2 regions of the Salinicola sp. V024 genome follow, and region 1 is predicted to be linked to the other one. Evidence: predicted binding sites of a transcription regulator. Region 1 holds the regulator's gene; the other holds the start of a gene.
What was found. Region 1 encodes FNR, which switches genes on or off when oxygen is low (the NO sensors DNR and NnrR bind a similar motif). Its sites were predicted from a motif close to TTGATNTANATCAA; they were not measured.

Region 1 (4,337 bases):
TCGATCACGTCGTCCGGCGTACGCGCCGGAGCCACCATGATGATGAAACTGCCCATCTGCAGATCCAGACCGGTATCGGTTTCGGTGACCGGCGGAACGTTGGGGAAGCCCTCGTTCTGGGTATCCGAGAACTCGACCAGACCGCGGGCCTGACCGGATTCGATCAACGGTGCCAGATCGCCCAGGCTGGTGACGACAGCATCGACTTCGCCGTTGAGCAGGGCTTCCTTCTGGGAGGCGGCGCTATTGTCGTAGGAGACGATCTTGAACTTGGCGCCGGTCTGCTGCTGGAGCTGCAGCAGTGTCAGGTGCGTTCTGGCGCCCATATTCTGAATGCCGACACGAACGCTGTTGGGCTTCTCCTTGGCAGCGGCGATCAGGTCGTCCAGCGTCTTGTAGGGAGAGTTTTCCGGCACCGTGATGGCGTCGGCTTCGCTGGTGATGCGGGCAATCATGCGCATCTTGTCCATGTTGAAGCCGGGCAGCATGTTCTTCCAGGGGATCGTGATGATGCTGTCGTAGGTGATCGCGGCAACGGTCTGACCATCGGGGCGGGCCTTCATCAACTGCAGCAGACCGGTGGCCGTCATCCCGCCCTCGACGTTCTCGACGTACATCGACACGGGGAGCGATTCTTCGGCAATGTTGGAAATCTTGCGGACGATGGCATCGGTACCGCCGCCGGCAGCCGCTGGCACGATGACGCGGACATCCCGGCTGGGGTAGTCGGCGTGGGCGGCGCTGACCGCCAACGATGCGAGGCAGACGAATCCGAGGAGTGTCTTCTTGAGTTTCATGGCGTATCCCTTGCTTGATGAGGCTGGTGCGTCGGTTTGCCAAAAGGCGTCGTTATGTCGGGTGGTTGTTCTGAAATTGCTCTTCAGTGAGAGCGCTGGGCAAGCTATCGAACGCGATAGTTCCGGACCCGTGGACCGATCGATCGCTATCTGGCGATCTGGCCGTGACATCGGTATGGCCCGATCGCGACAGCGCTCCCACTGCGTCATCCCGAACTCTGTTTTAGCCTTTTTATTCGTACGATGTAATACAACATTGGTTTGAGAGCTGAGGGCGGGACGCAGTTTTCGCATTCGGTGGGGAGGAAAGTGGTGTCTTCCCGAGCGCGACTGTGGTGCCTCGGAAATCCGATCGACAACAGGAGTTTGCGAGTGGGGGCGGGATGTAGCTGTTATCGAGGGTAGACGTTGGCTTATGCAGGGGCGTCATGATCGGCTTGAGATGCCGCGAACAACGCGATCATCCCGTTCCTTTTCGCACCGAGAGTCAACGCTTTCTTTAGGCGATTCTGAGACTGCGAACGCCGGGAAGTGACCGATGGCTGTGGATGCAAAGGCAGTCCCGGGTGAGGCAGCGATGGCCAGATCCGGCAGTTAGGCGTGTATCTCGCGGCTCAGTTCTGGGCAGATGGGTTTTTCAGCGAGCATACCCAGTTCATCGATATTGGCAATCTCTACCTGACGGCCATGGATGGTCATGAGTTTCTGCTGCTGGAAGCGTTTCAGGAGGCGACTGACGGTTTCCAGGGCAAGACCCAGATGATGCGCTATGTCGGTGCGCGACATCGGGAGGCGATAGCTATGCTGGGAGTATCCCCCGCGTTCAAAGCGCAACGCCAGGTCGATGAAAAAGCTCGCCAGACGTTCTTCGGCGCTTTTGCAGGTCAACAACCGAATCAGGCGCCGATTATCCATCAGTTCTTTGCTCATGTTGCGATAGAGCTGATTTCTCAGTTGGGGAATCCGTTCGGCGAGGGCATCCAGATGATGGAAGGGAATCTCGCACACCGAGGTCCGTTCCAGTGCGACCGCAAATCCCGAGTAGACGTTGTCGTTGATGCTATCCATGCCAACCAGTTCACCGGGTAGATAGAACTGAGCGATCTGCTCTGTCCCGTCTTGGTCCAGGATGATCAGCTTGAGACTACCCGAACGGATGGCGAATACATGACAAAAAGGCTCTCCCTGACTGAACAGACGCTCTCCGCTAACCATTGGCGCACGGCGTTTGATAATGGCATCGAATTGATCCATAGCCCCCATTTCGAGCGCCAATGGCAGACACAAGGCTTTGAGCCGGCATGAATGACAGTTCAGATGGTACTGGCATTCATGTGCTGGCATGTCAAAAGTGCGGGACATGATTCGACCTCTATCATTATCCGTGGATTAACACCATATGCTTGTCAAGGATGATGTACCAGCGGGGAGTGTGTGACCTTTTAATGTCACTGATCTTGATCAGTAGATCGTTCAGGCGACCCCGGCCATGTCCAGTTTGCGATATCCGGTAGATCATCGAAATGCTCACGGATATAACGGTGGTGCCTGTCGAGCATCTCCTCCAAGTGCCTGACGATGCGTGCCCGGCCCACCAGGGAGCTAGGGGCATAGCGCAGAACGTCGCCGCAGAGATGGATGCGACTCAGCCGGTTGAGAACCACCATATCGAACGGCGTCGTGGTCGTCCCTTCTTCTTGATAGCCCCGAACATGAAAGCGTTCGGTACCGGCACGCCCATGCAGCAACTGATGGATGACGCCCGGATACCCATGAAAGGCAAAGACCACGGGCTTGTTGGAGGTAAACAGGTCGATGAACGTGGTTTCACTGGTGCCGTGAGGATGTCGGTCCGGCGGGGGCAGCATCATCAGATCCACGATGTTGACCACACGTATCCGCAGGTCGGGAACGAACTGGTGCAACAGATCCACTGCGGCGAGGGTTTCCTGAGTGGGAATGTCCCCCGCGCAGGCCATCACGACCTCGGGATTGTCCCCGTCCTGACTGCTGGCCCAGGGCCAGATACTGGCCCCACGGGCACAATGCGCGCGGGCTTCGGTGAGATCCAGATACTGTAACTGGGGTTGTTTGTCGATAACGATGGCATTGAGATAGTTGAGACTGTGTAGACAGTGTTCGGCCACCGATAAGAGGCAGTTGGCATCAGGAGGCAGATAAATGCGCACTACCCTGGGCTGTTTGGTCAACAGGTTGTCGATAAAGCCCGGACCCTGGTGACTGAAGCCATTGTGATCATTGCGCCAGCAGGTCGAAGTCAGCAGGTAATTCAGCGATGGAATGGGGGCTCGCCAAGTCACCTCATCCGCGTGTTCTAGCCATTTGGCGTGCTGTGTCGCCATGGAGTCGACAATGGTGGCGAAGGCCTCATAGCTCGCAAACAGACCATGACGGCCGGTCAATACGTAGCCTTCCAGCCAGCCATGGCAGTTGTGCTCGCTGAGCACTTCCATGACACGGCCCTGTGGGGAGACATGATCATCCCCGGGGAGGCTCGTACCGACCAGACAACGATCGCTGGCTTCAAACACGGCCCCCAGACGATTGGAATTGGTTTCGTCGGGGCAAAACAGGCGGAAGCTGTGCGGATTGTCGCGATAGATATCGCGCAGGAATTCTCCCAGCACGCGAGTGGATTCGTGCCGCTCACGAGCACGGTTGGCGTCGTTGACATCGACAGCATAGGCGGCGCCATCGCGTAGCACGAGCGGTACGCTTAGCCGCCCGCCATTGGCATGGGGATTGTCGCCCATGCGTCGCTTGCCCTCGGGCGCCTGTGCGGCGATCTCGGCAGTGGGGCAGCCATGCTCATCGAAAAGATCCTCGGGCCGATAGCTTTCGAGCCACTGCTGGAGCTGTTCGATATGCCCGGGATGCTCACGAAAGCCGGATAACGGTACCTGATGAGCGCGAAAGGTACCCTCGATGGTTTGGCCATCCACCTTGGCAGGACCGGTCCAGCCCTTGGGCGTGCGCATGACAATCATCGGCCATGGCGGCAGTGTATGCATGCCGAGGGTACGAGCGCGTTGCTGGATCCCGCGAATGTCCTCGACCGCCCGCTCCAGAACAGCTGCCAGCCGCTGATGGACGCTCATGGGGTCGTCCCCCTCGACAAAATAGGGGGTGTAGCCGTGACCCTCGAACAGCTTGCGCAGGGTGGCATCGCTTTGCCGTGCCAGGATGGTAGGGCCAGAAATCTTGTAACCATTGAGATGCAGGATCGGTAGTACCGCTCCGTCCCGTTCGGGATTGAGGAAGCGGATGCCCTTCCAGGAACCTTCCAGCGGGGCGGTTTCGGCTTCACCATCACCCACGATGGCCGTGGCGATCAGATCGGGATTATCGAACACGGCGCCGAAGGCATGCATCAGCACGTAGCCCAGCTCCCCCCCTTCATGAATAGAGCCCGGTGTCGGCACACTCACATGGCTGGGAACGCCTCCCGGTGTCGAGAATTGTCGAAACAGCGCTAGCATGCCCGCTTCATCCCGCGGGATGGCGGGATAATACTCACTG
Region 2 (4,337 bases), on a different contig from region 1:
TCGGCGGGTCAGCACGCCAACGAAACCAGTTCGCCTGCGGGCACGCTGCAGGCGGCGGCGGTTCTCGCGGCACGAGACGGGGCGCATTTCACGCTCTGCCCGCTGGAGAACCCGGACGGTTATGCGCTTCATCAACGGCTGATCGCCGATAACTCCCGGCACATGCATCACGCCGCGCGGTATACGGCGCTGGGCGATGATCTGGAGTACCGGGAAGGCGAAGCGCTTCACGAGAAGGCAATCCGCGTCGAGGCCGAGCGCCTGACCAACGCGTTGTTGCATATCAACCTGCACGGCTACCCGGCGCATGAATGGACGCGGCCGCTGTCGGGGTACATTCCACGTGGGTTCGAGATGTGGACACTGCCCAAGGGGTTCTTTCTGGTGTTGCGACATACGCCTGGCTGGGCCGACGCGTCACGGGCGCTGATCGAGGCGGTCACGCTGGCGCTGAACGAAGTGCCGGACCTGCGCGCGTTCAACGACCGTCAGATCGCGCTGTTCGAGAGACATGCCGGTGACACCGGCTTTGAAATGATCAACGGCTTTCCGTGTCTGATCTCGGAAGACGATCGTCACCGGGTGCCGATGACGTTGATCACCGAATATCCCGACGAAACGATCTACGGGCCCGCCTTCCAGGCTGGCGTGGCAGCTCAGCGGGCCTCGGTGCTGGCGGCTTACGATGCGCTGCAGGCGCTTCCCGATGAGCTTCTGGCCTCCTGAATCGGGCCCGGTTACATGCCAAGCGTGGGCGGCAGTATCGCCAGATCGCCACTGGCCTGTTCGAAGGCGCGCGCCAGCTGCAGCACGCCCCGGTCGTTGCGGGGCCTGCCGATCAGCTGGAAGCCCATCGGTAGGCCTGCGTCGTTGCGTCCCGCCGGTAGGCTGATCGTCGGCGCCCCGAGCATCGAGGCGGGAACCACCACTTCCATCCAGCGATGGTAGCTGTCCATCGGGTGCCCGGCGATGTCGCGTGGCCAGTGTGTCTCCACGTCGAAGGGAAAGACCTGGGCGCTGGGCATGGCGAGATAGTCGAAGCGCTCGAACAGGGCGCTCCAGGCGCGGTAGGCCTCGCCACGCTGCACGTTGGCAGCGTGAATGTCCTGCGCCGAGAGCCGCAAGCCGCGTTCGACTTCCCACCGGGCTTCGGGTTTCAGCCGGGCGCGGCTGTCGGGGTTGGCGTAGTGCGCGCCCAGGTTGCCGGCGACGGCCCAGTGGCGCAGCGTGGTCCAGCTCTCCCACAGCGTTTCGGGGGCAAAGGGCAGATCGACTTCCTCCACATCGCAGCCAAGTCGGCCGAAGTGCGCCAGCGCCGCTTCGCAAAGGGCGAGAACGCCGGACTCCATGGCCAGATGGCCTTGCCAGTCGCCCAGCCAGCCGATCTTCACACCGCGAACGTCGCGTTCGAGTACGCCAGCAATATCGCTGCCCTCGGGAAACAGGGGTTCTCCCAGCGACAGCGGTACGCGCGAATCGAAACCGGATTGCGTGTCGAGCAGCCTCGCCACGTCTTCGACGGTGCGGCCCATCGGACCGTTGGTGGCAAGCTGCTGACCGAACGGATCGGCGGCGAGATCTGGCACTCGACCGAACGAAGGGCGAAAGCCAATCACGTGATTGAACGCCGCGGGGTTTCGCAACGAGCCCATCATGTCGCTGCCGTCGGCGACCGGCAGCATTCGCATGGCGAGCGCCGCCGCCGCGCCACCGCTGGACCCGCCAGCGGTTCGCGAAAGGTCGAAGGCGTTACGGGTGGCACCGAATAGCGGATTGTAGGATTGCGAACCCAGGCCGAATTCCGGCGTATTGGTCTTGCCGATGACGATCGCGCCGGCCGCGCGCATGCGCTCGACCATCAGGCTGTCATGGCTGGCAATCTGACCGACGAGCAGCGGCGAACCCTGAACGGTCGGCAGCCCCATGGCGTCGGAGAGATCCTTGATCGCCTGGGGGAAGCCGTGCATCCAGCCACGCGACTGCCCGGCGGCGAGCTCGTGATCGGCGGCGTCGGCCTCGTCGAGCAGCGGGACACGTTCGCGGCGGGAGACCATGGCGTTGACGATGGGGTTCACGGCGTCGATGTGGTCGAGATAGGCGCTCATCACCTCGCGGCAGGAGACCGATCGATCATGGATGCGCCGCGACAGCGTAGTGGCGTTCCAGGTCACGATCTCGGCCAGTGGCCGTTGAGCGGAAGTGTGGTCGGAAGCGTTGGACATCGGCAGGGTCCCGGCAAAAAGAGAGTGTCGATTAGCATACCGCAGTAGCGTTGCCGGCACGCCACTGCGGTTTTCCGGGTTGCCCGCGTTCGGCTCACCGCGGCCCGGCAGACGGCCATCATCAGAAGTGTCAGGGTCTTGGGCCGGTCGTCACACGAAATGCGGCTAAGGTCTAACGGCATTTCCAGTATGATGTATGACAACATGGCTGACAGAATGCCGGCCTTTTCCTGCCTGTCCAGTAGATCAGGCGGTCGAGCGATTGCATGGCAGATTGACGTTAATCCACGACGAGGGACTCTAGGTGAACTTTTCCAAACAAGCGGTTGTAGCCTCCATTACCGACGGTCTGCTGTCGTTTCCGGTGACCGATTTCGACGCCAACGGCAAGTTCGACGTCGAGAGCTATCGTCGCCGTCTGCTGTGGCTGAAGGAGTACGAGGTCTCCGCTCTTTTCGTGGCTGGCGGTACCGGCGAATTTTTCAACATGACGATCGAAGAGTATCGCGAAATCGTCAAAGTCGCCGTGGAGACCATCGGTGGCCACGTGCCGATCATCGCCAGCGCCGGTCAGAGCGCCGAGCTCGCCAAGGCGCATTGCCAGGCCGCTCAGGAAGCCGGCGCCGACGGCATTCTGCTGATGCCGCCGTATCTCACCGAATGTCCGCAGTCCGGCATCGTCGAGTACGCCGCCAGCGTCTGCGATTCCACCGATCTCAGCGTGATCTACTACAACCGCGCCAACGGCTATCTCAACGTCGATGCGGTCCAGGCCCTGGCCGACCGCTGCCCGAATCTGGTCGGTCTGAAGGACGGCAAGGGCGACATGCAGGCGCTCAATATCATCATCAAGACGCTGGGCGACCGCCTCGCCTACGTCGGCGGCGTGCCCACGGCCGAGATCATCGCCGAAGCCTATCTGGCGATTGGTGTCAGCACCTACTCTTCTGCCGTGTTCAACTTCGTGCCGGAGATGGCGGTGAAGTTCTATCAGGAACTGCGAAAGGGCAACAGCGAGTTCATTCGTCAGGCGATGCGTGAATTCTTCGTGCCGTTCGTCACCCTGCGCGATACCCAGAAAGGCTATGCCGTCAGCCTGATCAAGGCCGGCGCCGATCTGGTCGGTTACCCGGCAGGCGATGTGCGCGCCCCGCTGACCATGCCCAGCGAGAAAGAGCGAGCGACGCTCAAGCAACTGATCGAAAAAGCCGGCGCGCTATAAAACCGGCCTTCCCGGCTATTCCAATCCTGTGGGCGGCTTTTTGGCCGCCCTGCACGCTGGCGGGATGTACGCTGACGCCACTTCGGCCGTCGAACGTGCATCGCCTTGACGGAGACTCCCCATGTCGAGCCACGCTACGCCCACCATCACGGAAATGCAGGTCATCCCGGTCGCGGGCCGCGATAGCATGCTGCTCAACATCGGTGGCGCGCACTCTCCCTGGTTCACCCGCAACCTGATCATCCTCAAGGATAGTGCGGGTAATACCGGCGTCGGCGAGGCGCCGGGCGGCGAGACGATCCAGCAGTCACTCGAACAGGCCCGTTCGCGGGTCGTCGGCCAGCCCATCGGCAAACTGCGTTCGATGGTGGCGTCGCTGCATTCCGCCGGTCGCGGTGCCGATTTCGAGGATTTCGGCAAGGGATCCTGGACCTTCGAACTGCGTGTCAACGCGGTAGCGGCGCTCGAGGCGGCGCTGCTCGATCTGTTCGGCAAGTTCCTCGACGTGCCCGTTGCCGAGCTATTAGGCGACGGCAAACGGCGCGACAGCGTCGAGGTGCTGGGTTATCTGTTCTTCATTGGCGATGGTCATGCGACGCCGCTCGGCTATCGTCGCGGTACGGATCATCGCGAAACGGGGCGGCACAGTACCGACGGCGTCAGCCATGACTGGTATCGCCAGCGCGACGAGGCGGCGATGACGCCGCAGCGCATCGTTGAACTCGCCGAGGCGGCCCACGACCGTTATGGCTTCAAGGACTTCAAGTTGAAGGGCGGCGCACTCCCGGGCGAGCAGGAGATCGAGGCGGTTACCGCGCTTCACGAGGCCTTTCCCGAGGCGCGTACGACCATCGACCCCAACGGAGCCTGGTCGCTCGACGAGGCGGTCCGGC

Region 2: the regulator FNR is predicted to act here: its motif matches at 2,412-2,425, upstream of kdgD (5-dehydro-4-deoxyglucarate dehydratase).

Annotation. Positions count from the first base shown of each region.
Region 1 is NZ_JBQXYB010000001.1:107,050-111,386, forward strand. Features, by position in the region: gene ACUN9V_RS00505 (Bug family tripartite tricarboxylate transporter substrate binding protein) at 1-797, opposite strand, end outside; gene fnr (fumarate/nitrate reduction transcriptional regulator Fnr) at 1,392-2,159, opposite strand; gene ACUN9V_RS00515 (phosphoketolase family protein) at 2,246-4,337, opposite strand, start outside.
Region 2 is NZ_JBQXYB010000006.1:218,899-223,235, forward strand. Features, by position in the region: gene ACUN9V_RS11490 (peptidase M14) at 1-726, shown strand, start outside; gene ACUN9V_RS11495 (amidase) at 738-2,222, opposite strand; gene kdgD (5-dehydro-4-deoxyglucarate dehydratase) at 2,527-3,444, shown strand; gene ACUN9V_RS11505 (enolase C-terminal domain-like protein) at 3,566-4,337, shown strand, end outside.